DNA from 2 places in the Paenibacillus yonginensis genome. Region 2 is predicted to be linked to the other one. Evidence: a T-box and tRNA genes for the amino acid it is inferred to sense, from the RefSeq annotation. Region 2 holds a T-box; the other holds one or more tRNA genes.
What was found. The T-box of region 2 lies ahead of trpS (tryptophan--tRNA ligase). A T-box ahead of a tRNA ligase gene usually reads a tRNA of that ligase, here a tRNA-Trp.
Positions count from the first base shown of each region.

Region 1: it encodes a tRNA-Trp, which carries the amino acid that the T-box ahead of trpS (tryptophan--tRNA ligase) is inferred to sense. The anticodon was not compared.

Region 1 is NZ_CP014167.1:3,377,419-3,391,839, reverse strand. Features, by position in the region: gene AWM70_RS15375 (glycosyl hydrolase family 18 protein) at 1-908, shown strand, start outside; gene AWM70_RS15370 (nucleotidyltransferase-like protein) at 1,108-1,977, shown strand; rRNA gene AWM70_RS15365 (16S ribosomal RNA) at 2,327-3,881, shown strand; rRNA gene rrf (5S ribosomal RNA) at 4,000-4,116, shown strand; tRNA gene AWM70_RS15355 (tRNA-Ile) at 4,154-4,230, shown strand; tRNA gene AWM70_RS15350 (tRNA-Ala) at 4,273-4,348, shown strand; rRNA gene AWM70_RS15345 (23S ribosomal RNA) at 4,650-7,725, shown strand; tRNA gene AWM70_RS15340 (tRNA-Asn) at 7,861-7,936, shown strand; tRNA gene AWM70_RS15335 (tRNA-Ser) at 7,940-8,031, shown strand; tRNA gene AWM70_RS15330 (tRNA-Glu) at 8,052-8,126, shown strand; tRNA gene AWM70_RS15325 (tRNA-Val) at 8,190-8,265, shown strand; tRNA gene AWM70_RS15320 (tRNA-Met) at 8,354-8,427, shown strand; tRNA gene AWM70_RS15315 (tRNA-Asp) at 8,466-8,542, shown strand; tRNA gene AWM70_RS15310 (tRNA-Phe) at 8,550-8,625, shown strand; tRNA gene AWM70_RS15305 (tRNA-Thr) at 8,644-8,719, shown strand; tRNA gene AWM70_RS15300 (tRNA-Tyr) at 8,725-8,810, shown strand; tRNA gene AWM70_RS15295 (tRNA-Trp) at 8,816-8,889, shown strand; tRNA gene AWM70_RS15290 (tRNA-His) at 8,919-8,994, shown strand; tRNA gene AWM70_RS15285 (tRNA-Gln) at 9,015-9,089, shown strand; tRNA gene AWM70_RS15280 (tRNA-Gly) at 9,094-9,168, shown strand; tRNA gene AWM70_RS15275 (tRNA-Cys) at 9,176-9,249, shown strand; tRNA gene AWM70_RS15270 (tRNA-Arg) at 9,279-9,355, shown strand; tRNA gene AWM70_RS15265 (tRNA-Leu) at 9,377-9,456, shown strand; gene AWM70_RS15260 (MarR family transcriptional regulator) at 10,259-10,780, shown strand; gene sufC (Fe-S cluster assembly ATPase SufC) at 10,761-11,540, shown strand; gene sufD (Fe-S cluster assembly protein SufD) at 11,562-12,869, shown strand; gene sufB (Fe-S cluster assembly protein SufB) at 12,911-14,308, shown strand; gene AWM70_RS15240 (hypothetical protein) at 14,366-14,421, shown strand, end outside.
Region 2 is NZ_CP014167.1:3,194,243-3,208,663, forward strand. Features, by position in the region: gene AWM70_RS14465 (hypothetical protein) at 1-147, opposite strand, end outside; gene AWM70_RS14470 (MFS transporter) at 502-1,656, shown strand; gene AWM70_RS14475 (toprim domain-containing protein) at 1,757-2,113, shown strand; gene cyoE (heme o synthase) at 2,229-3,167, opposite strand; gene trpS (tryptophan--tRNA ligase) at 3,506-4,492, opposite strand; T-box leader at 4,582-4,827, opposite strand; gene AWM70_RS14490 (aldose 1-epimerase) at 4,964-5,932, shown strand; gene AWM70_RS14495 (alpha/beta-type small acid-soluble spore protein) at 6,183-6,404, shown strand; gene AWM70_RS14500 (O-methyltransferase) at 6,653-7,072, opposite strand; gene AWM70_RS14505 (M3 family oligoendopeptidase) at 7,399-9,216, opposite strand; gene AWM70_RS14510 (YycC family protein) at 9,323-9,484, shown strand; gene AWM70_RS14515 (hypothetical protein) at 9,481-9,711, shown strand; gene AWM70_RS14520 (DUF2225 domain-containing protein) at 9,767-10,465, opposite strand; gene AWM70_RS14525 (globin domain-containing protein) at 10,507-10,902, opposite strand; gene ylbJ (sporulation integral membrane protein YlbJ) at 11,393-12,622, shown strand; gene AWM70_RS14535 (NAD kinase) at 12,804-13,607, shown strand; gene AWM70_RS14540 (YutD family protein) at 13,717-14,415, opposite strand.

The DNA of each region.
Region 1 (14,421 bases), 180 kb from region 2:
CAAAGAATGTAGGGAGCCTCCCGGGGATCAACGTGGTCAGTCCAACCTGGTTTGAACTGGCGGATGCGAAAGGCAACGTCAAGAGCAAGGGCGACGCCAACTATGTGAAATCGGCCCACAGCGAGGGCATGCAGGTATGGGGAGTATACAGCAACAGCTTTAGTCCCGACCTGACGACCCCTGCGTTTGCTACGTTTGAAACCCGAACAAGAGCTATCAAGCAGCTTCTGGGTTATGCCAAGCAGCTGGACCTGGACGGCATCAATATTGATTTTGAAAATGTAAAAACAACAGACGGCGATAACATCACGCAGTTCATGAGGGAGTTAAGACCTTTGGCCCGCGCTCAGGGGCTTGTTGTTTCCATGGATGTTACGCCGAAGTCGGATAGCGAGCTTTGGTCGAAGTTTCTGGACCGGCGGGCTTTAAGCGAAGTAATCGATTATATGGCGCTTATGGCTTATGACGAGCACTGGGCGGCGAGTCCCGTAGCGGGCTCGGTTGCTTCTCTCCCTTGGACAGAAGCGGCTTTGAACAAGATTTTGACCGAGGATGCCGTGCCGCCTTCCAAACTGATTCTGGGGGTGCCGCTCTATACGCGCGTTTGGACCGAGACTGCCAAAGAAGGGGAGACCAAGGTAAGCTCCAAAGCGATCGGGATGAGCAAGGCGCAGAGCATTATTCAGCAATACGGACTGAAGCCTGAGAAGGCTGACGATACTGGACAGAACTTCGTTCAGTACAAAGAGGATGGCGCCGTCAAAAAAATATGGCTGGAAGACAAGGATTCCCTGTCTCAGCGTGTAGCACTTGTGAAGAACCTGCATTTGGCCGGAATTGCTTCCTGGACCAGAAGCTTCGGGTCTACTGAAGCATGGACCGTTCTTGGACAAGTCAACGGAGATTAATCGTTCAGCTTATCATTTAGTGAAAGTTCTGGTCTGCTCTCAGCTGCGGGGGAAACGATATTCGTTTCTCACGCAGTTTTTTTGCATGGGAAGCGGGGTGGATTTGGCATAGAGAAAAAGGAGGAAACTGACACCGTCTGTAGAATTTTTATGTATCGATAGTTTTGCGAAGCGACGCCAAACCGCCAGGGAGGGTACCGTGAAACCATTGTTCATGAATGAAGAAATGATAGGTCAGCATACCTTTGGAGCAGTTGGCTTCCGCCATTCAGCAAACGGCAATCATGATGCGATTATGCTTGATTTTGATTTTTTGATTCTTATTGTATGCAAGAATATAGAAGAGAAACCTGAACCCGAACATGCTCGGATCGGTTTGTTTGATTACCAGTTGATCTATGTAACCAGTAATGATCTGGAGAGATGGGTCATCACAGGTGAAAATGCCGAGCTTCTGAGCTGTTTTTTTCAGGGGGAGATTATATGGGATGAGCGGGAGGAACTGGAGCAATTGAGAGGGAAAATTATTGATTTTGAATTAACGGTAAGAGAGAAACGTAAATTTAAAGAGTTTGCCCGCTTCCTGAAGTTTTATAATGAAGCCAAAGCCTTGAATCAGAAAGGACACTTTTTTGATGCTTATGCGGCTGTGGTGCGCGGACTCCAGCATTTGGGACGCTTAGAGCTGCTGGAGAGGAATATACGGGCGGAAGAGCAGATTTGGGAGCAGTTGCATGCCTTAAATACCCCATCTTATAAACTGTATGCCGAAATGAGCTGCAGTACGGAGACGCTGGAGCAGCGTCTGCAGTTGGCCCTGCTTGCCTTCGAATTCTCGGCGACCTCCAAAATGACGGATAGCTGCGTTATGCTTCTAAGGATTCTTCGAAGCCGCAAGGAGCCGTGGAGTCTGCAGGAGCTCATGCATAAAGCTGAGCTGCAGGAGGTAAGAGAGGAGCTGCCAATGGTGCTCCGCAAGCTCGTTTACCGCTCGGTTGTAAAGCAGACGACGAATGGGAAGGTCAGAGAAGTTACAGGGCACGGACAGGGGATTTTATATTGGGCTTAAGCCTGTTCTACACGTTCTGACAAAATCCAGTGGGAAGTGTTGACTTGGTTATCAAGCGTGTGTTAAATTATAACTCGCCGCTAAATGGGCAGATGAAGACTCTTAAGGGTTAGCGAATAACGCTTTAAAAGTTTTTGAAGAAAATGCTTGACCGAATAGCCGGCAACGTGATATATTATAAAAGTCGCCGCTGAGATGCGGTGAAGAACAAAAGCGAGTCAAAATCGCTGGTTTGATCTTTGAAAACTGAACAACGAGTGAGAAATATATCGAGTTTTGGATGACCTTCAAATCCATGTCGATTTGAGGCGATTCGATCTCGTCAGATTCAAAATGAGCTAAACAAACTTTATTGGAGAGTTTGATCCTGGCTCAGGACGAACGCTGGCGGCGTGCCTAATACATGCAAGTCGAGCGGAGTGGATCGGGAGCTTGCTCCTGATCCACTTAGCGGCGGACGGGTGAGTAACACGTAGGCAACCTGCCTGCAAGACTGGGATAACTACCGGAAACGGTAGCTAATACCGGATACGCAAGAGAGTCGCATGACTTTCTTGGGAAAGACGGAGCAATCTGTCACTTGTGGATGGGCCTGCGGCGCATTAGCTAGTTGGTGAGGTAACGGCTCACCAAGGCGACGATGCGTAGCCGACCTGAGAGGGTGAACGGCCACACTGGGACTGAGACACGGCCCAGACTCCTACGGGAGGCAGCAGTAGGGAATCTTCCGCAATGGACGAAAGTCTGACGGAGCAACGCCGCGTGAGTGATGAAGGTTTTCGGATCGTAAAGCTCTGTTGCCAGGGAAGAACGTCGGGTAGAGTAACTGCTATCCGAGTGACGGTACCTGAGAAGAAAGCCCCGGCTAACTACGTGCCAGCAGCCGCGGTAATACGTAGGGGGCAAGCGTTGTCCGGAATTATTGGGCGTAAAGCGCGCGCAGGCGGTCATTTAAGTCTGGTGTTTAATCTCGGGGCTCAACTCCGGGTCGCACTGGAAACTGGGTGACTTGAGTGCAGAAGAGGAAAGTGGAATTCCACGTGTAGCGGTGAAATGCGTAGAGATGTGGAGGAACACTAGTGGCGAAGGCGACTTTCTGGGCTGTAACTGACGCTGAGGCGCGAAAGCGTGGGGAGCAAACAGGATTAGATACCCTGGTAGTCCACGCCGTAAACGATGAATGCTAGGTGTTAGGGGTTTCGATACCCTTGGTGCCGAAGTTAACACATTAAGCATTCCGCCTGGGGAGTACGGTCGCAAGACTGAAACTCAAAGGAATTGACGGGGACCCGCACAAGCAGTGGAGTATGTGGTTTAATTCGAAGCAACGCGAAGAACCTTACCAGGTCTTGACATCCCCCTGACCGGTCTAGAGATAGGCCTTTCCTTCGGGACAGGGGAGACAGGTGGTGCATGGTTGTCGTCAGCTCGTGTCGTGAGATGTTGGGTTAAGTCCCGCAACGAGCGCAACCCTTGACTTTAGTTGCCAGCAGGTAAGGCTGGGCACTCTAGAGTGACTGCCGGTGACAAACCGGAGGAAGGTGGGGATGACGTCAAATCATCATGCCCCTTATGACCTGGGCTACACACGTACTACAATGGCCGGTACAACGGGAAGCGAAAGAGCGATCTGGAGCGAATCTTTAGAAGCCGGTCTCAGTTCGGATTGCAGGCTGCAACTCGCCTGCATGAAGTCGGAATTGCTAGTAATCGCGGATCAGCATGCCGCGGTGAATACGTTCCCGGGTCTTGTACACACCGCCCGTCACACCACGAGAGTTTACAACACCCGAAGTCGGTGGGGTAACCCGCAAGGGAGCCAGCCGCCGAAGGTGGGGTAGACGATTGGGGTGAAGTCGTAACAAGGTAGCCGTATCGGAAGGTGCGGCTGGATCACCTCCTTTCTATGGAGTACCTCGCTTCCGCAGCGAAGCGGTACAAATACCGGTTAACCATGAGTTAACCAAAATATTCTCACTCGTTGATCAGTTTTGAGAGAGCAAGCCTCTTTCAAGCAGTGCGTTTGGTGGCGATGGCGGAGGGGTTCCACACGTACCCATCCCGAACACGACCGTTAAGCCCTCCAGCGCCGATGGTACTTGGACCGCAGGGTCCTGGGAGAGTAGGACGTCGCCAAGCGCAACCCTAACTAGGGTTACAACTATATAGTAAGTTAGGGCCCTTAGCTCAGCTGGTTAGAGCGCACCCCTGATAAGGGTGAGGTCGGTGGTTCGAGTCCACTAGGGCCCACCATTCCTAACTCTCATAAGTTTATTCCCTTTTGGAGTATAGTATGGGGCCATAGCTCAGCTGGGAGAGCGCCTGCCTTGCAAGCAGGAGGTCAGGAGTTCGATCCTCCTTGGCTCCACCATAATTGATTCAAATAACTGCATGAATTTTATCATTCTAAATAGTTTGATCGAAATTCACACAGGTTCGCAGTTTTCCGAAACTGCTTTGATCCTTGAAAACTGGATAACGAAACAACAAATGCGAATTAGAACATTCTTTTTTAGCTGAACTTGTGATCGTAGTGAACAAGTGAAGTGCTAACTGTAGAGCGAGGCATTTTGGAGGCAATCGATCCTTTGTGAGTCGGTTTCAACCTTGATTCATTTCAAATAAGAAACCGGGGAACAACAGAGCGTGTTGACCCAAAATCCGAGCGATTTGGTTAAGCTACTAAGAGCACACGGAGGATGCCTAGGCGCTAGGAGCCGAAGAAGGACGTGGCGAACAACGATAAGGCCTCGGGGAGCTGTAAGCAAGCTTTGATCCGGGGATGTCCGAATGGGGAAACCCGGCTGGTGTAATAGCCAGTCACTCATTACTGAATACATAGGTAATGAAGAGGCAGACCAGGGGAACTGAAACATCTAAGTACCTTGAGGAAGAGAAAACAAGTAGTGATTCCGTCAGTAGCGGCGAGCGAACGCGGAAGAGCCTAAACCAAGAGGCTTGCCTCTTGGGGTTGTGGGACGTCTCACATGGAGTTACAAAGGAATAGGGTAGGCGAAGAGGTCTGGAAAGGCCCGCTAGAAGAGGTAAAAGCCCTGTAACCGAAAGTCTATTCCCTCCGAGACGGATCCCGAGTAGTGCGGGGCACGTGAAACCCCGTATGAATCTGCCAGGACCATCTGGTAAGGCTAAATACTCCCTAGTGACCGATAGCGAAGCAGTACCGTGAGGGAAAGGTGAAAAGCACCCCGGAAGGGGAGTGAAAGAGAACCTGAAACCGTGTGCTTACAAGAAGTCAGAGCCCTATGCTGCGAACTTGTTCGTCAGCAGGGTGATGGCGTGCCTTTTGTAGAATGAACCGGCGAGTTACGTTCCCGTGCAAGGTTAAGGTGAGAAGCCGTAGCCGCAGCGAAAGCGAGTCTGAATAGGGCGAGTATAGTACGTGGGCGTAGACCCGAAACCGTGTGATCTACCCCTGTCCAGGGTGAAGGTGCGGTAACACGCACTGGAGGCCCGAACCCACGAACGTTGAAAAGTTCGGGGATGAGGTGGGGGTAGCGGAGAAATTCCAATCGAACTCGGAGATAGCTGGTTCTCCCCGAAATAGCTTTAGGGCTAGCCTCGGTGGTACAGTCGTGGAGGTAGAGCACTGATTGGGTGCGGGGCCCGCAAGGGTTACCAAGCTCAGTCAAACTCCGAATGCCATAGACTGATTAACCGGGAGTCAGACAGTGAGTGCTAAGATCCATTGTCAAAAGGGAAACAGCCCAGACCATCAGCTAAGGTCCCCAAGTGTGTGTTAAGTGGGAAAGGATGTGGAGTTGCCCAGACAACCAGGATGTTGGCTTAGAAGCAGCCACCATTTAAAGAGTGCGTAATAGCTCACTGGTCGAGTGACTCTGCGCCGAAAATGTAACGGGGCTAAACACACCACCGAAGCTATGGCTTGAATCGACTTCACTGCTTCTTTGAGGCGGTGAGGCACCGAGACATTTTTGCCGAAAGCAGCATCTGAAATAATTCAGAGGTTTCGGCCAAATGCTCCAGGGGCTAGACACATCACTTCGAAGCTGGAGTGAAGTCGATTCAGGGGTAGGGGAGCGTTGTGTATGCGTTGAAGGTGTACCGTAAGGAGCGCTGGAGAGTACACAAGTGAGAATGCCGGTATGAGTAACGAAAAGATCAGTGAGAATCTGATCCGCCGAAAGCCTAAGGGTTCCTGAGGAAGGTTCGTCCGCTCAGGGTAAGTCGGGACCTAAGGCGAGGCCGACAGGCGTAGTCGAAGGACAACAGGTGGAAATTCCTGTACCACCGTAAACCGTTATGAGCGAGTGGGGTGACGCAGCAGGGTAGTGACGCGGACTGATGGATGTCCGTCCAAGCAGTGAGAGGGTAGCATAGGCAAATCCGTGCTACATAACCTTGGGCTGTGATGGGGAGCGAAAATTGCAGTAGCGAAGGTCATGATCTCACACTGCCAAGAAAAGCCTCTAGCCAGGTGAAGGTGCCCGTACCGTAAACCGACACAGGTAGGCGAGAAGAGAATTCTAAGGCGCGCGGAAGAACTCTCGTTAAGGAACTCGGCAAAATGACCCCGTAACTTCGGGAGAAGGGGTGCCTCGGTAGGGTGAATAGCCCGAGGGGGCCGCAGTGAAAAGGCCCAAGCGACTGTTTAGCAAAAACACAGGTCTGTGCGAAGCCGCAAGGCGAAGTATACGGGCTGACGCCTGCCCGGTGCTGGAAGGTTAAGGGGAGTGGTTAGGAGGTAACTCCGAAGCTATGAACTGAAGCCCCAGTAAACGGCGGCCGTAACTATAACGGTCCTAAGGTAGCGAAATTCCTTGTCAGGTAAATTCTGACCCGCACGAATGGCGTAACGACTTGGGCGCTGTCTCAACGAGAGATCCGGTGAAATTTTAATACCTGTGAAGATGCAGGTTACCCGCGACAAGACGGAAAGACCCCATGGAGCTTTACTGCAGCTTGATATTGGACTTTGATACGATTTGTACAGGATAGGTGGGAGCCTAGGAAGAGGGAGCGCAAGCTTCCTTGGAGGCGCCGTTGGGATACCACCCTGATCGTATCGGAGTTCTAACCTAGTACCGTGAACCGGTATGGGGACAGTGTCAGGTGGGCAGTTTGACTGGGGCGGTCGCCTCCTAAAGAGTAACGGAGGCGCCCCAAGGTTCCCTCAGAATGGTTGGAAATCATTCGAAGAGTGCAAAGGCAAAAGGGAGCTTGACTGCGAGACTGACAAGTCGAGCAGGGACGAAAGTCGGGCTTAGTGATCCGGTGGTACCGCATGGAAGGGCCATCGCTCAACGGATAAAAGCTACCCTGGGGATAACAGGCTTATCTCCCCCAAGAGTCCACATCGACGGGGAGGTTTGGCACCTCGATGTCGGCTCATCGCATCCTGGGGCTGAAGTAGGTCCCAAGGGTTGGGCTGTTCGCCCATTAAAGCGGTACGCGAGCTGGGTTCAGAACGTCGTGAGACAGTTCGGTCCCTATCTGTCGTGGGCGTAGGAAATTTGAGAGGAGCTGTCCTTAGTACGAGAGGACCGGGATGGACGCACCGCTGGTGCACCAGTTGTTCCGCCAGGAGCACAGCTGGGTAGCTAAGTGCGGAAGGGATAAGCGCTGAAAGCATCTAAGCGTGAAGCCCCCCTCAAGATGAGATTTCCCAATTAGTAAGACCCCTTGAAGACGACGAGGTAGATAGGCTGGGGGTGGAAGTGCAGCAATGCATGGAGCTGACCAGTACTAATCGGTCGAGGGCTTATCCAAAATGGACCCACCAAAGTGAAGAGACGCTGACGAAGCGAACTCCGAATGCTTTGGCGGGGACCCCGAGAACAACTAAATCGCAATTGATTGTTTCGTATCCAGTTTTCAGGTGATCAAACACTTGAAACTTAATATTCCCTGATAGCTCAGTTGGTAGAGCACTCGACTGTTAATCGAGTTGTCACAGGTTCGAGTCCTGTTCGGGGAGCCATATGGAGAGGTGTCCGAGTTGGCCGAAGGAGCACGATTGGAAATCGTGTAGGCGTCACAAGCGTCTCGAGGGTTCGAATCCCTCTCTCTCCGCCATAATACTTTCTCTTATGTAAGGCCCGTTGGTCAAGGGGTTAAGACACCTCCCTTTCACGGAGGTAACAGGGGTTCGAATCCCCTACGGGTCACCATCAACTTTAAAAGAAGTTGAAATGATGGCTTGAATATGGTATATTAGATATTGTGTTCAATTTGGAGGCTTAGCTCAGCTGGGAGAGCATCTGCCTTACAAGCAGAGGGTCGGGGGTTCGATCCCCTCAGCCTCCACCACTTCACTCCAAAAAGTGAAGTTCAGTCTTTGGAGCGTAATCCGATTACTTTTCGGAGGCGCCATACAACAAAACAATCTTTATAACGACGCGGGGTGGAGCAGCCCGGTAGCTCGTCGGGCTCATAACCCGAAGGCCGCAGGTTCAAATCCTGCCCCCGCAATTATCCCCAAGAGGGATCCATGCAAGACCTTAGGCTGTGGAACCGTGGTGTAGAGGCCTAACATGCCTGCCTGTCACGCAGGAGATCGCGGGTTCGAATCCCGTCGGTTCCGCCATGTTTTTGGCTCGGTAGCTCAGTCGGTAGAGCAGAGGACTGAAAATCCTCGTGTCGGCGGTTCGATTCCGTCCCGAGCCACCATTTAACAAAATTAAATAAGCCGGTGTAGCTCAACTGGTAGAGCAACTGACTTGTAATCAGTAGGTTGGGGGTTCAAGTCCTCTCGCCGGCACCATTTGTGGAGGCTTAGCGAAGTGGCCAAACGCAGCAGACTGTAAATCTGTTCTCTGACGAGTTCGGTGGTTCGAATCCATCAGCCTCCACCAGTTATAGGGGCATAGTTTAAAGGTAGAACAACGGTCTCCAAAACCGTTGGTGTGGGTTCAATTCCTGCTGCCCCTGCCAAGTTTTAAACAAAATAGAAAGTTTATATGGCGGTCGTGGCGAAGGGGTTAACGCACCGGATTGTGGCTCCGGCATTCGTGGGTTCAAGTCCCATCGATCGCCCCATTTTTAACTTTTTAATCTGTTGGGGATTAGCCAAGCGGTAAGGCAACGGACTTTGACTCCGTCATGCATAGGTTCGAATCCTATATCCCCAGCCATTTTGCGGACGTGGCTCAGCGGTAGAGCATCGCCTTGCCAAGGCGAGGGTCGCGGGTTCGATTCCCGTCGTCCGCTCCATTGTTTTGGCGCCATAGCCAAGTGGTAAGGCACAGCTCTGCAAAAGCTTTATCCCCAGTTCGAATCTGGGTGGCGCCTCCAGTATATTTCTGAAGTTGTATATCTCATATGTGCCCTTAGCTCAGCTGGATAGAGCGTTTGACTACGAATCAAAAGGTCAGGAGTTCGAATCTCTTAGGGCACGCCATATACACTTCTAATTTAATAAGCCGGTGTGGCGGAATTGGCAGACGCGCGCGACTCAAAATCGTGAGGGAAACCGTGGGGGTTCGAGTCCCTTCACCGGCATTGCAAAAGGGTTCATGAAATTGTGTACAATTTCATGAACCCTTTTTATATGTACGCCTGGCAAGGATGATAATTAAGCGGTCGAACCGCGATGTATCGAACGGTATGCGCCTTAAGCCTCCATTCTTTTTATTCCCCTTTACGGAAAGTCCAGGGGACCCCATTTTGGTTGACACTTTCCTTCCTCATTCTGTGCAGTTTAAAACCATGTAAAAAATAAGACGTTCTTATCTGTAGATGGCCTGCTAAAATGCTAATTCATGAAGTGTTAAAGTAAGCGAAGTTTTTGGTATCTATAAATCATCATTTGATCCTGCTATATGAAGTGAGATGCTGTAAAAGGGGGAGGAGGTTTGGTTATAGCCCCGTCAAGACCTGCAGTAACCAGTTCGTGAAACCTCTGCAATCAGCAATGTTACAGAGCTTAAGAATCGGGTAGTCCTTGCTCATTTCGCGTATGGACTCGACCCCGGGCTTGCTTTTCGAACTTCCCCTGATCATGGAGTATGCCCACTTCTCCTCTGTACGAAGACGCACAGCTTCTTTCTTTTTTTCTCGCTATAAGGGGTTAATGACTGCCCTTTTCATAGAGGTAAGATGGCAGGTCGGAAAAGCAGCATAAGACGCCTGAACCAATGAAAAGCGGCTCCAGAAATGTGTCTTATCAAAAAAAGTTAATATAGATGATATTGATAATCATTATCACTTGTGTTAGGATGATTTTGTTCAGTACTGAACAAAATTATCTATTCCTGACACTTGGCTGGGTGGGCAACGACTACAAAAGAGGGGAAATGCGAAATTGGAGTTTCCAAATGATTTTAAAGGTCATCTTTACGAGCAGTATATAAAAATGCTGCATCTGAACGAGTTGTATACGGAACATGAAGTTGAACTGTTTCGGCAACAAGCCAAAGAGCACCAGATCGACATGCTTTCTAACAATATTACAAGTGTACACGTGATCGATTGCATCGGTGATTATGAACCTATAAACCATACCGGAATTGTGAAGAAAATGGATTTGTCCAAAGCAAGCATTACTAATATTTGTTCAAAGCTGCTGGAAACGGACTTTATTAGGAGAAGTCAACTGAACAACAATCGGAAGGAGATTTATTTTAGCTTAACGGATAAGGGGAGACGTGTTTATCATTTGCATAAAAAACTGCATCAAGAGAAAGAAGAGGGCTTCTACCAATTTATCGAATCCTATTCTGAGACGGAGTTACAAACGATCGGAAAATTTATGAGTGATTTGCTGGCGCGCGCCGAACAACTCTACGGAAGGGAAGTTAGGGAGTATGACGACCTTAAAGATTGAGGATTTGAGATCCAAGATTGAAGGGAAAGAGATTTTAAAAGGACTCACACTGGAGATTCATGGCGGCGAGATTCATGCGATTATGGGGCCTAATGGGACGGGAAAAAGCACATTGGCTTCGGCCTTAATGGGCCATCCCAAATACGAAGTTACGGATGGTAAGGTGACATTGGACAATGAAGATCTTCTGGAGATGGAGGTGGATAAGCGTGCCCGGGCGGGCTTGTTTCTCGCGATGCAATATCCTAGTGAAATTGCCGGCGTAACGAACTCGGACTTTCTCAGAAGCGCCATCAATGCACGGCGTGAAGAAGGCGATGAGATCTCCCTAATCCGTTTTATCCGTGAAATGGAGAGCAAAATGAAAGGGCTGGAGATGAATCCGGAATTCGCGCATCGTTATTTGAATGAGGGATTCTCCGGCGGCGAAAAAAAGCGGAATGAAATTTTGCAAATGATGCTGCTTGAACCCAAGTTTGTGATTCTGGACGAAGTGGATTCCGGGCTTGATATTGATGCCCTGCGTATTGTGGCGAATGGTGTTAATGAAATGCGCAGCCCGGATCGAGGTTTTTTAATCATCACCCACTATCAACGCCTGTTGAATTATATCACCCCGGATTTTGTGCATGTCATGATGCAAGGCCGGATTGTCAAATCCGGCGGCCCGGAGCTTGCCCATCGTCTGGAGGCTGAAGGGTACGATTGGGTCAAAGAGGAGCTAGGGATTACGGATGAGACGGTAGGCGAAGAAGTTTAAAAGCGGAGGAGGAAAAGCAAAGTGGGGACACAAGCCATCAATCTAATAAACGCGAACGCTTTACGCGCTTGGTCAGGTGCTATAGGTGAGCCTCATTGGCTGCTGGAACGCCGGATTCAGGCACTCAAGCTGGCAGGGACGCTGGAACTGCCAAAAGTGGAGAAAACGAAACTGGAGAAATGGGATATCCACGAAACCGGAGATTACAAAGCGGAGAAGCCCTGGTCAAGTTTGGAAGAGGCGCCGGAGGTTGTTCGGGGTTTGGCTGCTTCTCCAGTGAAAGGCGGACTGATCGTTCAGGCCAATTCGGATGTAGTGTATACGGAATTGGCCGAGAGCTTAGCCGCCCGGGGAGTTATTTTAATGGACCTGCATACTGCGGCAAAAGAGCATGAGGAATTGGTTCAACGTTATCTCTATCAGGCCGTGAAGCCGGAAGAGCATCGTTTATCTGCTGCACACAGCGCCTTATGGAGTGGCGGCGTTTTCCTATATGTCCCGGACGGTGTCGAGGTTGAAGCGCCGATTCAGGCGATCTTTCTTAACGATACCAGCGGGGTGCGTTTCGCTCCTCACGTCTTAATTGTGGCGGGGAGCAACAGCAAGGTCACTTATGTGGATCATTGTTTGTCGAGCGGGGATGATGTCAAGGCATTGCATAACGGTGTGGTTGAGGTCTTTGCGGGAGCGGGTTCTAAGGTGCAAGTCGCTTCGGTTCATCAGCTTGCTGCAGCAACAACGGATTTCACCGAGCGGCGGGCGGTTGTTCTTGCCGATGGCGCGGTGGAATGGATTATCGGCGAAATGAACAAGGGGAATACCGCCAGCGATACCCAGACCTTGCTTCAAGGCAATGGGTCGGTATCCGACACGAAGGTGATTGCGATTGGCACGGGCCTTCAAAAATCGTGTTACACCACGCAAGCCCAGCATTTTGGCAGAAGCTCGGCGAGCCAGATGATTACGCGTGCTGTCATGCTTGAGGAAGCTACCGCCATTATCAACGGAATTACAAAGATTGAAAAAGTCGCAACCCATTGCGATGGTCAGCAAACCGAACGCGTGCTGATGTTAAGTCCTAAAGCGCGCGGCGATGCCAATCCGATCCTGCTGATTGATGAGGATGATGTAACCGCCGGCCATGCTGCATCCGTGGGGCAGGTAAATGCGGAACAAATCTATTATCTGATGTCGCGCGGGATATCACGGAGCGAAGCTGAATATCTAGTTATTTTCGGATTCCTCGCTCCGGTCATTTCGGAAATCCCGCTGGAGGCAGTTCGTGGTCGTCTGCAAGCTTTGGTGGAGAGCAAGCTCGGCAGATACTAGCACATCAAATAAGTCCTGGAAAGTTAAAAGGAGTGTTAAGAATGGCTAAAAAAGCGCCGGATATGGGCGAATATAAATACGGGTTTCGCGACGGGCACCGGTCTATTTTTCAATCCGGAAAAGGCTTGACTGAAGAGATTGTCCGGGAAATATCCCGAATCAAGGAAGAGCCGGAATGGATGCTCGATTTTCGGCTGAAGGCGTTGAAACAATTCTACAAAATGCCGATGCCTGGGTGGGGAGCGGATTTAACTGGACTAAATCTGGACGACATCCAATATTACGTTCGTCCTTCTGAAAAACAAGGAAAGACCTGGGAGGAGGTTCCTTCCGAGATCAAAGCCACCTTTGATAAGCTGGGCATCCCAGAAGCGGAGCAAAAGTTCCTGGCAGGCGTATCCGCTCAATACGAGTCGGAAGTCATCTATCACAGTATGCGGAAGGAACTGGAGGAGCAGGGCGTTATTTTCCTTGATACGGATACGGCCTTAAAGCAATATCCTGAAGTGTTCAGGCAATATTTCGGTACGGTCATCCCGCCCGCCGACAATAAATTTGCGGCGCTTAACAGTGCGGTTTGGTCAGGCGGCAGCTTTGTATACATTCCGAAGGGCGTTCAGTGTGAGGTTCCGATACAAGGGTATTTCCGTATCAATTCCGAAAATATGGGCCAATTCGAGCGGACCTTAATTATTGCCGAAGAGGGAAGTTTCGTCCATTACGTTGAAGGATGTACAGCACCAATTTATAGTTCCAGTTCTTTACATAGCGGCGTTATCGAAATTATTTGCCGGAAAGATTCCCGTGTTCGGTACACGACCATTCAGAATTGGGCGCCTAATATCTACAACTTGGTAACCCAAAGGGCTGTGGCCGAGGAAAACGCCACAATGGAATGGGTGGACGGCAACATCGGCTCCAAAGTAACGATGAAGTACCCGGCTGTAATCTTGAAAGGACGGGGAGCCAAGGGGTCCATTCTGTCTATTGCCGTAGCTGGTAAAGATCAGCATCAGGATGCCGGCGCGAAGGTCATTCACCTTGCTCCTGAGACAACCTCTACGATCATATCCAAGTCTATCAGCAAACAGGGCGGCAAAGTCAACTACCGGGGGTTGTCCAGCTTCAGCCGCGATTCCGCAGGGTCCAAGTCCAATATTAAGTGCGATACATTGATTCTGGACAATCTCTCAACCTCAGATACCATTCCGTACAATGAAATTAAAAACGATCAGATTACTTTGGAGCACGAGGCTACCGTATCCAAAGTGTCTGAGGAGCAACTCTTTTACTTAATGAGCCGCGGGCTTACGGAGCAAGAGGCCACACAAATGATTGTCATGGGCTTCATTGAGCCGTTTACCAAAGAATTGCCGATGGAGTATGCCGTTGAAATGAATCGGCTCATTCAATTTGAGATGGAAGGAAGCATCGGTTGATTTATTCCTTTCACCCATCAAGCGTTTTACTTATTAGGAGGCATGGGGTGTGTTTTCATGAAGAACAATAACTCGGACATCTCAGAATTAGAGCAAATTACCCGCGAGAAAAA
Region 2 (14,421 bases):
CGCAATCGCAATAATCAGGACCCACTTGACGACGGTCTTGACCAGATTGGCCACCAGAAACAAAGCGACCAGGCCAACCACGATAATCAGCCAATTCTGCTTGAAATAATCGACCCATACCTGATAATCCAAACCTTGAAAATTCATGTGTTCCAACACCCCTGTATCTAAATTGGCGGACGTAAATTCTCTGTTATGGCCCTAGATGCACTATCCATTATACATGATCGCCAAATGCTAGCCCAGCTTAACCCTGCCGGCGGCGAATCCCCCTTTCGCTGTATTTCAAAATTGGCATAACTTCGGCGGCCAAGGCGTACAAGTAGAGCATGGCCTACTTTCACACCCGAATCAGAAAGAGCAAGCCAGTTTTATTGCGATGTTTTCTCGGAGTAGTAATGCTTCATAAAACTTAAAGCTTATGCTTCCGATGCCAGTTTTATTGCGATGTTTTCTCGGAGTAGTAATGCTTCATAAAACTTTTAGGAGGACAAACTCAACATGAAAATCGCTATAGGGCTTTATTTCTTTATGTTTATCGCCTTCTTCGACTTGCACGCCCAATATCCGATTCTCACGCCGTTTGCGGTGTCCCTGGGGGCGGCTCCTGCTTTTATCGGCTGGATGATGGGCATCTATGCGTTGACCCATTTGCCCGGCAACCTGATCGCCGGGCACGGGGTCGATAAATACGGCAGCAAACGCTACGTCGTCTTCAGCTTGATTTCAGCCGGAATTGTTCTGCTGCTGCAGGCTCATGTCACGGCGCCTTGGCAGCTGCTGGTACTGCGGTCGATCAGCGGATTTGTGCTGGCCTTCCTCTCCCCGGCTTGTCTGGCCCTGCTCGCCTCCTTGTCCCGGGACGCGGTCACTCAAGGCAAGCTGATGGCCGGGCATGGCGTGACCCATACGCTGGCCTCCGTGTTGTCGCCGGCAGTCGGAGCGTTCCTCGTCAAGCTGGCCGGCTTCTCCCTGACCTTCCAATCCCTCGGATGGCTGCTGATCTCCGCAGGTTTGCTTGCTTGGTTCACCATCCGCGGCAAAGCGGTAGAGATGCAGCTTGAAGTTTCCAGAGCCAACGCGGCCGCGGCGGACAACTCCAGCCTGCTGCCCGGCGTACCGCTCGTTTATTACCTGCTGCCGCTAGGCGTAGCCTGCTCGCAGGGCATTTTGTTTTTCGAGCTCCCCCTCCATGACGGAGGAAGCTCGGAGGGCATTTTACATACGGGCATTTATTTCTCTATCCTAAGTCTGGGGTCGCTCGTTACGCTGGGCATGCTGTTTCTGCACCGCGTCTCCCCTTACCTGAGGGCTCTGGGCGGTGTCCTGCTGCTGGCGTTGTGCTTCTACGGCTTGACGATGCCGGAGAGAATTCCGATGCCTGTCGTGCTGTTTGTGATGGGGATGTCCAAAGGCATTATTTTCCCGGCCATCTCTTCCTTATTTATTGAGGTCAGCGGCGGCGAACGGATGGGCAGCGTGTTCTCATTTCAGTCGATTGCCATGTCGCTGGGTTCCTTTATTGGGCCGATTGTAGCTGGACAGCTGCATTTGACCTTCTCCCCGTATTTCCTGGCGTTTGTCGTCCTGATGCTGTTGCTGATCACACTGCCGGCCAACCGCCGTCTGCCCAAGCAGCCGATACCGGTCGACTGACCACTTTCCGTTCCTTCGACCGGCCTTGGCTGCCTGACGCGTTTCTTTTTTTGCATGAAAAGGGAAATTGCGTTTACACTAAAGGCAGCGAGGTGATGACATGGCGGAGATTACCATTATCGTGGAAGGTAAAAATGACCGCAGCAAGCTGCGCCGGCTGCTCAGCGATGAAATCAACATCCTGTGCACCTTTGGCTCCATGAGCAGCCTCAAGCTCGAACAGCTCCGTAAACAGGCCAAAGACGACGAAATCTATCTGTTTATGGACAATGACTCCTCAGGGAAAAAAATCCGGGCGATCCTGAGGGACGCCTTTCCGGATGCCGAGCAGATTTATACCCGCCGCGGCTATGCCGGTGTTGAAGGCACACCCGATGAATATATAATCGCCCAACTGGAGAAAGCTGGATTGGAAGAATACATTCAGTATCCCCCCGCGCTGCCTGGACTGGAGTAAGGAGCGGCATGCACCATGGCCTCCTCAATATGCCTTTATATGGGTAAAAAAAACAGACGCACCTCCGGCTAGCCGAAAGGGCGTCTTTCTTTTGTTCTATCTTATAGAACATTTATTATTTGTGAACCGTATCCAGGAACATGACGATCAGGCTCAAGGTCAGGTAGTTGATTGAGAAAATAAATACCCGTTTCGACCATTTCTCCACGTCCTGCTTCATGAAGCCTACCAGCGCCATAATCAGCCAGATGGCCGACAGCGCCGTGCCGATGATCAGGAACCAGATGCCGGTAATGTCGTTCGCATACATAAGATATGGAATCGGCAGCAGCAGAGCAATGTAAGGAATCATTTGAATTTTGGTGCGATTGACGCCTTTGACAACCGGAAGCACAGGGAAACCCGCAGCCCGGTACTCCTCGACACGGCGGATCGCCAAAGCCCAAAAGTGGGGCGGCTGCCACAGGAACAGAATCGCAAAGATCATCCAAGCGCCGAGATCAACTTGGCCAGAAGCAGCGACGTAGCCGATTACCGGCGGCATCGCTCCTGAAATTGCACCGACCGAGGTGCTCCAGGTAGAGGAACGTTTCAGCCAGATCGTATAAACCACGCCATAAACGAGCATGCCTACGATGCCGAACAAACCGGCCAAAACCCCGGAGAACAGGAACAGCAGGACAAGCCCCGCCGCGCTCAGAATGCCGGCATAGATCAGTACCGTTCTTGGGGAAAGCTTGCCAAGCGGCAGCGCACGGTTCTGGGTACGCTCCATTTTGGTATCCATTTCCCGGTCATAATAATTGTTGAATACGCAAGCCCCGGCCATGACCAGAGCCGTGCCGATCATCGTGATGATCAGCTTGATGATGTCGATATGCCAATGCGCGCCGAGCCAGTAACCCGCAAAGGTCGCAATCAGATTGGAACGAATAATGCCCGGTTTGGTCAAGGCGACAAAATCGCGCCAAGTTGCCGACTCCGAAGCCGGCGTGGAGTTTACGGACAAAGCTGCGGCATCCGCACCCGCTTCATATCTTAATGGTTTGCCCATTTTACTGCCTCCTACTAAATATTAAATTGCAACATATGGTCATTTCAAACGACAAAAAAAGTTCCAAAACAACCTCTTCTATAAACTTTATCATATCAATCGGGGATCATGTTTGCATCCGGAGGCAAAAAGATGATTTTTGTTTGACAATTTGGTGACGAAAGACTCACATTTCGTTCTGTTATCTCTTTATTATACCCATTCTCCCATGGAAAATAGCCGAGTCCCGCAGCTTCGCCCAGCCGGCTTATCAGCCACAAAAAAGACGCCGCAAGCGGCGTCTAAGCGGGTCTTTCAGTTCTGCTTAAATGGGAATCAGATTCATATCGGGCCGGAGTTCAGCCTCTAGGCAGAAATCCCATCAAATGCTGGATTTCCTTCAGGTTCTTGGCGGCTACGGCTTCTGCACGCTCCGCTCCCTGGCGTAAAATCTCGCGAATTTCGCCGGACTGCCTGATTTCGTGATACCGCTGCTGGAGCGGCTCCAGTACGGACACGATCACTTCGGCCAAATCTTTTTTGAACGGGCCATACATCTGTCCTTCGTAACGCTGCTCGACTTCGGCGATCGACAAGCCTGACAGCTGGCTGTAAATGCCGATCAGGTTGCTGACCTCAGGTTTATTGGCCGGGTCAAATTTGACTTCGCGGCCCGAATCGGTGGTGGCGCGGCTGATCTTCTTGCGGATCACATCCGGCGGATCCAGCAGAGCGATGTAGCTGCCTTCATTCGGATTGCTTTTGCTCATCTTCTTGGACGCATCGTCCAGAGACATGATCCGTGCGCCGACCTCTGGAATATACGGTTCAGGCAGCTTGAAGAATTCGCCAAACCGGTGGTTGAAACGCCCTGCAAGGTCACGGGTCAGCTCCAAGTGCTGCTTCTGATCTTCCCCTACAGGAACCAGGTCGGCGTTAAACAAGAGAATATCAGCAGCCATCAGCGATGGATATACAAACAGACCGGCTCCAACAGTCTCTTTGCCTGCGGATTTGTCCTTGAACTGGGTCATCCGCTCCAGCTCGCCCATCGAGGTCAGCGTCGTCAGCAGCCATCCGAGCTCGGCATGCTGGGGCAGGTGGGACTGCATGTAGACATTTGCTTTGGACGGGTCGATTCCGGCCGCAATATACAGCGTGGCTACAGCTTCCGACTGCTCTCTTAAAGCGGCCGGATCCTGGGCTACGGTGATGGCATGCATGTCCACGATAACAAAGTTGCAGTGGTGCTCATGCTGCAGAGTTACAAAATTTTTAATAGCGCCGATGTAATTGCCGAGCGTCAGCTTGCCGCTGGGCTGTATGCCTGAGAATACGGTTTTCATGATTGGATTTCCTCCTTAACAATATTCTTCATGATTTCGTTGGTTTCGTGTGTGCCGGGATTTCGAAAAATCAAAAAGGCCTCACATCCGCAAGGGACGTGAGACCGTGGTACCACCCTAATTCGCCGACAAGTCCGCCCGTACGCTGCGGAACCGATTATCAGCCTTAAATCCTTAACGCGGATCAACGTCCGGGGATACTTGGGGCCCAGGGCCGTCCGTTCCTCCCGAAGCTCAGGGGTCCATTCGCCGCATACACTTCCGCCGGTTCGCATCACCCACCGGCTTTCTGAAGGAAATTATATACGTTTACTTGTCCCCGTCATCACTTTGTGTTAGAAATGAATTTGATATCCTTCATGATATCGGGCTGAACCCGTCAAGTCAAATCGATTTTTACGGGCGAAGCCAAAAATGTTATGATTAGTTTGACCCGTTTCAGAATCTTTATTTGGGAAAAGGAGCAAAGATATGAAAAAAGTGACCAAAGGGCAATGGAATGGTTACGACACGTACATTTTACATAGCCACGAACTTGAAGTCACGCTGCTGCCTAGACTCGGCAACAATATTATCGGGGTAAGAGACCTGGTACAGCAGCGCGAGGTATTGCGCCGGCCGGAGGAAAGCGATTTGGACTTTTACCTGCAGAAGCCTTACCATTTCGGTATCCCTTTGCTCATTCCGCCAGGCAGAATTCGCAGAGGCCGATTCTCCTATGCGGGACAAACGTATCAGTTTGATCAAAATACCGCTAACGACAATCATATTCACGGCCTTCATCGTACGCAAAGCTGGTGTGTCAGCGATATTGAAGAAGATGAAGACGGCTGCTCCGTCACCACGGAATTTATAACGACCGACGATCCGAACTGGATGCGCCAGTATCCGGTTCCGCTTAAACTGGAAATGACCTTGCGTCTTCAAGGCGCATCGCTCACGCAAACATTCCGCATCACCAATTTGGGTGAGCATGCAGCCCCGTTTGGCCTTGGCCTTCACACCTGGTTCCTGATCGACGGGGAACCTGACCATTGGGATTTGAAGCTGCCGGTCAGCAAACTTTACGTGACGGATGAGGAAATTATCACAACGGGCGAAACCGCTCCTCTGGGAGAATTGGAAGCTCTGAATGACAAGTTGAACCTGAAAGGGACTAACTTTGATACCCCGCTGCAAATCGGCGGCAAACCTGCTGAAGCTCTGCTGATGCGCAAAGACGGATATGGCTTGAAATATTCCGCTGATCCGGCCTATTTCAAACATTGGGTTCTCTATACGAAAGGCGAAGCCGACCAGTTTCTGTGCATTGAGCCTTATACCTGGCTGCCGGATGCGCCTAATCTGGACATCCCTCATGAGGAAAGCGGCCTGATCGAAATCAAACCGGAGCAAAAGCTCGAGCTCCAATTGAATCTGCAAATGATCTACCCAAGTTAAGTTAACCAACATATAAGGCTCCGCTTGGCTGAGGCTAAGCTGCTAAATTCAATAGCTGCCAATCATACTGAAACCCGCGCTCTGCGCGGGTTTTTGGTGTTGTCTTCCCTAGTTCGCAAACCCGGTTCCGGGGAGTACGAAGCTTTGATCATCAGGAAATAATTGGATGTCGATTATTTGAAAATCCGTGCGCATATTTTCCGTCCTACGGCTCATACTAACCTCACAACGAACGAAGGAGGTGACAAACATGGCACAAGGACGCAGCAGCAACAACTTGGTTGTTCCTCAAGCAACTGCAGCTCTTCAACAATTGAAAATGGAAGCTGCACAAGAACTGGGCGTACAAATTCCAGCAGACGGTTACTACGGTAACTACACTTCCCGTGAAACTGGTTCCCTCGGGGGCTATATCACAAAGCGTTTGGTACAATTGGCGGAACAATCTTTGTCGGGTAAATCTTCCCTGTAAACCGCTATTCCTTATAGTACAAGTAGATAACGCTTAGCCGCCCTCGAATCAGGCGGCAGCGTTTCTGCACTGAAATATAAGAATAAAAGGTATTGTGAGGCTTATACTTTTCTTATATTTCACCTAAGCAGCAGACGGTATGCCTGATGGCATACCGTCTGTTCTTCATTTATGACGTAAACGTAAAGCCTTTAAAGCTGCACCCTCTGTCCGGTACTTCTATTGCTTGCTGCCTGATCCCTGGTTCCTTAAGATAAATCCTTCATTTCTCCGTATGGTCCGTATGTATGACTGTTCGTTCTCGGATAACGAATCATCAGATTCGCCATGTTATAGTTTGACTCTAATACGGCATCCACAACAATGGTTCCTTGTCTGAGCGCAAATTCATAGCTGATTTCTCCATGCGTCCACGATTTCTTGAATTTAAGGGCTTCAATGGCCATGTTTCTGAAAGAACTGAGCTGTACGGCATTTAATCCTCCGCCTTCTCCCGCCAGCTGACCATTCCTTCCGGCTATTGGGTTATGCCTGATACCGAATTTGCCGACCACGTTGTTGCGGATCTGAATAAATACCGTTCCCGAGGTCAATCCACCAAGCTCGGACTCCAATTCCTTGAATACTAGATCAAGCTGTCTGGCTAATGAAAGCTGCTCTGTCTTCAGTTTCCCCACTCCCTCAATATTGGTTATTCCCCTAAATTTAGGGCTTATGCAACATTATATTCTAATATCCGATGATTTAACAGAAATATGGTACGTATTTGGGTAATTATTCCTATTGGCTTAAAATTGATTCGTCTTTATCCTCATTCATTCGACAGGAAAAAAGGCGAAACCTGTAGATCGCCGACAGAATTTGCAGCTCTCAATTTCCCCAGCAATTACATGGATCCCCTGGTAAAAATGCCAGCAAAAAACGGCCCCGAAGGGCCGTTTAATCACACCGTTATTAAATCATTGCTTCGCTCGATACTGGCAGCCTAATTTCCTTACATGCCTTCGGTCATTTTAAGGAACTGCTCTACATCAGCTACGGATACGCCAACAGCTTCACGCCAGAAATCCGGAGTGGCCAAATCTACATTCAGATGTTTTTTGGCCAGATCTTCAACCTTCATACGGCCTGTATCTTCCAGAAGTGCGTCATATTTAGCTGCGAAAGTTGGGCCTTCCGCTTTGGCACGGGCATAAATGCCGTTGCTGAACAAGAAGCCAAACGTATACGGGAAATTATAGAAAGGAACGCCCGTAATATAAAAGTGCAGTTTCGACAGCCAGAAATGCGGGTGGTAAGAATCGAGCGCTCCGCAGAACGCTTCCTTCTGAGCCTCCTCCATCAGCGCGGACAGCTCTTCCGCGCTCAGCAGCCCCTGTTTGCGTTTCTCATAGAAACGGGTTTCAAACAGGAAGCGGGCATGAATGTTCATGAAGAAAGCTACGCTGCGCTGAACCTTCTCCTCGAGCAGCATCAGCTTCTCTTCGCGGCTGTCCGCCCGGTCGACCTGGGCCGAGGACAGGATGTTCTCCGCAAAGGTGGACGCCGTTTCAGCTACGTTCATCGCATAATTCCGGCTGAACAAAGGCATATCCTTCAGCAGGAAGGAATGGTAGGCATGACCCAACTCATGCGCCAGGGTCGAGACGTTGGAGGCCGTACCTCCAAAGGTCATAAAGATGCGGGTTTCTTTGCTCTCCGACAAGTTTGTGCAGAAGCCGCCGGGACGTTTGCCGGGACGATCCTCCGCTTCCACCCAGCTGCTGTTAAACGCATGGGTAGCGAAATCCGCCAGCTTGGGGCTGAAGCCGCCGAATTCCTTCACAATCAACTCGGCTGCTTCACCATAAGGAATGTTGTCCGCGCCCTGGGTACCCAGCGTCAGAGGAGCTTCCACGTCCGCCCAGCCCAGCTTCTCTACGCCCATCAGCTTGGCCTTGCGCTCCAGATATTTAACGAATACCGGTTTGGCTTCCGTGATGGCCTGCCACATGGCATCCAGCGTCTCACGAGTCATCCGGTTATAATCAAGAGGTTCTTTCAGTACATCGTCCCAGCCGCGTTTGTTGTACAGCTTAAGACGGAAGCCTGCAAGCCGGTTCAACGTATCGGCGCCGTAATCGCCAAGCTCAGCCCACTTTTCTTCCCACTTGGCAAATACCGTATTGCGAACGCTGCGGTCCGGATCATGCAGCTTGTTATGCGCTTGTCCGGCAGACAGGTTAACCGTATCTCCGTTCTCGTTCACGAAAGGCAGACTGAATTTGCTGACGATCGTGTCATAATGCTCTCCCCAGCCGTGATAGCCGTCGATGGCCAGATCAAGAACCAGGCTCTCAAGCTCTGGCGAAAGTTTGTCTTTGGCTTTCTCGCGGGTTTCGTTCAAGGAGAAGGCAATCGGTGCGATCTCCTCGCGGGCAATCCAGCCGGCAAAAACCTCATCCGAGGTTGCCCGCAGCAAGCTTTCAAATTGAGCGAGCACAGCGCTCAGGCGCGCTCTATGCGAAGTGACTTTGTCCGTCAGCTGAATGGCTTTCTTGTCCGCCGTATTCTGGGCTGTAAGACAGCTGACGAAACTTCCCGCCTGACCGGCTTTGGCGAATACGTCCTGCAGATTCTCGATAAATCCGTCAAAAGCTTGGGTCTCCTCCAGCGTTACCGGCGCTGTCCACTTCTGGGAGAACTGCTCCAGCTCCTGAACCCCCTTCTCCACCTTGTCCAGATGGGCTAGAAATTCGGCCGACTCCGATCCTCCCGGAAAAACAGATTCCAAATCCCAAGTCAGACTTACAGGTTGCTTCAAATTACTCATCTTCGCAAACATCCTTTCCCAGTCAGATAGGTTGATACTTCCGTGTAACAGAGTGTATAACTATAGGTATATCCCGCGCAAGAGGGGCACGAAGGAGGCAATACGGATGAGACCATTACAAATATCCGCGGATACAGCCGTCAAGCTGGCCGAGAAATTACATGTTCCAATTGAACAGCTCATGCATATGCCGCAGCATATTCTGATGCAGAAGCTGGCCGAACTGGCTAAAGAAGACGCCGCAAAGGATAAACCGGACGAGCAATGATTCCATTCAACAAAGCGCTGCCTTATGATATTTCAATGGGTGATGTTTATGTACCCGAATGCCCTTTCTGCGGAAAGGACAACGTTCTGCTGCCGATGAAACCCAAAGAAGTAGCAAGCGTTCGCGAGGGGAAAAAGAAACTTCTCGTCTTCCCTTGCTGTTTCCATAGGGTGACTGTTCTGGACAGCGATGACGACTATCTGTTAACCGATACGATCGTCCGGTAACTGTCCGGTCATGCTGTTATCCTTCCAAATGTAAGCCGCCGGCCGCTGCCGGCGGTTAATTTTTCATTTCCTCCGGCAATTCATGTTTGGCCTCCAGCATCTGTTCCCTGAGCACGGCCCACTGCTCGCGCGATGCGCGGATCATTGCGGCATCCATGATCTTCTGATCATTAATGACACGGGAGAACCAGCGGACGGCTTCGGAGAAGTTGCCCGTTCTGCGGTGAAGCTCTCCAATCAGGTACATAAGCCGGGCATCGTTGGCTCCCACACCTTCCAACTCGTACACCTTGATGTACGATTCCAGGCTGTATTTCAGGAAACGGATTTCCTGTTCCGTGTTTCCTTTATAACGATATAACCAGGCAATATGCTGCAGAAGGCTGGCAATCAGCCGTTCTTTCTCGTCGATGGACTGCGCGCACAGCAAAGCCAGCTTATAGCTTTCCAATGCGGACTCCCAGTCGCGGTGGCCTCCGAAATCACGCGGATGAATCCGCCCTCCAAACGTTTGGCTAAAATTGCTTTTCTGTCTGTCGCTAATCCGTTCCCGGAAATTTTCAGTAAAAGCAAACCCGCAGTGCGGACATACCCTTACCACGTAATAATCAGGATTCTCATTCTGATAATACCCGCAGAAATCGGTATCCGTGCGACTCGCCCGCTTAAAGCTCGGACGCACCCGAGAAGTTACAAATTCTTGCTCACACATCAGACAGTTGGCTTTAATCGTATACAGAGGCTCAAGTTGCATGGCCTGTTCCCTCTTTCCGGCTTTGCAGCCAAATTGCTGGGTCATTCTTGAGATGACGGGGTGTTGACGAAATGCATGGCGGGACCCGACAAGCGCTGCAGCACAACACTGCGGAGCGGCTCCTCAATGCCTACTTCCGTCAAGGCTTCTGCCATGCAGGCGAGCCAAGCCTCCGCCCGTTCAGGCGTGACCGGAAACGGCAGATGACGGGCACGCATCATCGGGTGGCCATGGGCATCGGAATAAAGCGATGGACCGCCAAAAAATTGGGTCAGAAACATATATTGCTTCTCCAGGACGGGATCGATATTTTCCGGAAAAAGAGGTCCCAGCAGCGGGTTGCGCTGCACCCGGGGATAAAAAGCCTCCACTATTTTGCGGATTGTCTCTCCGCCGCCCAAGCTTTCATACAAGGTTTGTCCTTGTTCTGGGTTCATGCCGACATCACCATCTTCCTGAACTTTTATTTTGTATTATAGCAAAGAATCGGAGGAAAAACGCCCCCGAAACTCATAACCTCTTTATATCAAAAAAAGAGCGCTGAACCAGCGCTCTAAGTACCCTCTTGATTATTCATCTTAATAACTGCGCCAATCCTCTTCACCTGAACGGACTAGGGAGGCGCGTATGACATACACAAACGCACATACGAGCAAACCTGCTACAAAACTCATATACATCACTCCGCTCATCAGGATTTGTTGGAATCATAAGAGATCGCGATGCTACACGGTCTATTCTAGCATATTGCGATTAAAAAATCAGCCGTCTGGCAAGCGCTTTCTTGTTTTTTTTGTACTGTTTGTCCTATTGCATTCATAAAACTAAGGAAGATCGAAATAAAAAACATGCTGGTGGAGGCGTTAAAAGGTGCAGATTTCCAGACTTGGACTACCCATCATTCTGCTGGCGCTCATCGCCATTTGTATGCTGATGCTGGCCTTCCCTCAATCCTCCTGGGATGCTGCTGTAAGGGGGCTGTCCATTTGGTGGGACGTGCTGTTCCCTTCGCTGTTTCCCTTTTTCGTCATTTCAGAGGTGCTGCTTGGTTTCGGGATTGTCCATTTTCTGGGCAGGCTGCTGGATCCTCTGATGAAACCGCTCTTCCGTATTCCGGGAAGCGGCGGTTTTGTTGCCGCTATGGGATTTGCCGCCGGCTATCCGGTAAGCGCGCGGCTCACCGTCAAGCTTCGGGAGCAAAACCTGATCAGCCGGGTTGAAGGCGAAAGACTGGTCTCCTTCACCACTTCCTCCGATCCGATCTTCCTGATCGGGGCGGTCTCGGTCGGCTTCTTCCACAGTCCGCAGCTGGCCGGCGTGCTGGCGACCGCCCATTACGGCGGATCGGTGATTATCGGTCTGATCATGCGTTTCTACAGACGCCATGACGCCGAACAGACCAGGCAGAAGAGCGAGCCCGCAGCAGCTTTCTCTGCTGCTAAACCCTCAGAAACGGCTGGTGACGGTCCGGCTATCCCCCGCCCTTCCCGGCTAAAATCCGCTCTTCTGGCCATGCATGAAGCCCGCATGGCAGACGGCAGAGAACTGGGAGAGCTGCTCAGTCAGGCAATCACGTCTTCCCTGCGGCTGATGACCGTGGTCGGAGGACTGGTCGTGTTTTTCTCCGTGTTCCTCGAGGTGCTCACGGCTTCCGGAGTTATGAGCCTCCTGTATGGCAGCCTGCGCAGCCTGCTGTCGGTCATCGGACTTCCTTCGGCTTTGGCCGAACCTTTTATGAGCGGGCTCTTTGAGGTAACGCTGGGAGCCAAAAATGCCGCAGCGGCAGCAGCCGGTATCCCGCTTGCCTTCAAGGCGGCGGCAGCGGTGTTTATTTTGTCCTGGGGCGGATTGTCCGTCCATGCGCAGGTCGCCAGCATTTTGAATGCAACCGATCTGCGTTATTTGCCTTTTCTCGCCGCACGCTTTATTCATGCGGTTCTATCCGCTGTTTTGCTTCTGCTGATCTGGCCATACTTTGGACTAGACGAAACCTCGTCCGCTTTTAGTTCCATTCCCTCTTCCCTTCCTTATGCCTGGCAGGCAAGCGCGGGCAATTTCATTTATGCCACCAAGCTGCTTGCGGTCATGCTTATTTTGTCTATTTTAGCCATTCTCATTCAGAAATGGAGCTTTAAACGGCGGACCCGTCGATCCTAGGCTCGTCTGGAGGCATCGGTATCATCCAAACCTGAGCTTGTTTTTGTGTCCGAAATTGATTATCATCGGATTGGCAAATAACTCCTTGCTAAATTGTTACGAATTCATGTCTGTTTAAGGTATAATGTTAGGCGAAGAATCATGTACGTATACATTACACCCGGGTAAAGGAGCTTTTCACTTGAGATACTACGTTCTAGACCGCGGAGACAGCCTTTCGGTTGAGCTGGCCGAACAATTCCACAAACTTGCCGGAGAACACGGCTTTGAGCTGGATGCCAAATCGCCGGAAATCGTTGTCTCTATCGGGGGAGACGGAACCATGCTTCACGCCTTTCATACGTTTATAGACCGGATTCCTTCCATAGCCTTCGTAGGTGTGCATACCGGTCATCTCGGTTTTTATGCCGACTGGAAAGCGGACGAACTTCCCGAACTGGTTTCGCTCATGGGCGGCAAGGGCGGTCCGGGCACCATGAAGCCGCGAATCGTGAACTATCCCCTGCTCGAAGTAGAAATTACGAAGAAATCCGGCACCTTATCTTATATTTGCCTGAACGAGTTCACCCTCAAGGGCACGGATGGCACACTGGTCGCCCAGGTTGACATCAACGACCAGATGTTCGAAATGTTCCGGGGCGACGGTATTTGCATTTCTACGCCGTCCGGAAGTACGGCTTACAACAAAAGTCTTGGCGGAGCCATGCTGCATCCAACGATCGAAGCCCTGCAGATTTCAGAAATTGCCTCCATCAACAACAGGGTGTTCCGGACGATGGGCTCGGCGCTGGTGCTTCCCAAACACCATCACTGCGATATTTACTCCCGCAAGGAGCAGAATCTGACGATTACGCTGGACCACATCAGCCTGCATCTGAATGACCTGCTGTCCGTTAAATGCCGGGTGGCCCGCCAGAAGATCAGCTTTGTCCGCTATCGTCCTTTCCCTTTCTGGGAGCGGGTGCGCAACGCATTTCTCGATTAAGGTCCCGTTCTCAGGTCCCGTTCTGCGAGCAAAAGAAACAAGCAGGCCAAAGCGATCAGCTTTGAACCTGCTTGTTTTATTTTTTATAAACTTTCCGTCCCCGGCCTGCTTAAACGTCTTTACCGGCGTTGTCGCCCTCTTGCTGACGGGACTGTGGCCCACGTTCCCGCTGCGCTTTCGGTTCACGGTGCTCCTTGTTCATGCTTGTATCCTTCGACTCCTTGAAGTCTCTGGATTCCCTTGATTCTTTAGTTTCTTTGCCAGACCCTCTAGGCTCCTTCGCTTCCTTGCCGTCCTTCGGCTCTTTGGCTTCCCGAGCCTCCCGGGCTTCGCGGGCCGCAGCTTTGCTGGCCTCCTTGGCCTGCTTCATCTTCGCATGATGCTCCCGGGATGAAAGGTGCTCGCGCAGCGGCAGCTGCTCTTTAGGCTTGCCGTCATCCGTTGTTTCACCGGAATCCGGCTTGCTCTGAATCAAAGCCTCCTTGACCGGTTCTTTGGTCTTCTGAAGCACAAAATAAGCGCAGCCGAAGTTGCAATATTCATTGATATAGTCAATCACTCCGGAAATAGCCGTATCCCGGTTCGCTTTCGGATGATTATCTCTATAGAACCCCTTAAGTCTAAGCTGGTTATAACCCCAATCTCCAACGATATAGTCATAACGTTCCAGCACCTCGCTGTAGCGCTGCTTGAAGGCTTCCGGATTCCAGCCGTTCCGGTTATCCTGAATCAATTCATAACTTTTGTTGCCGATTTGTACAAACACCGGTGTCCCTCCTTGTTCCGTTAAGCGCCCTGCCGACTCCATCCGTTC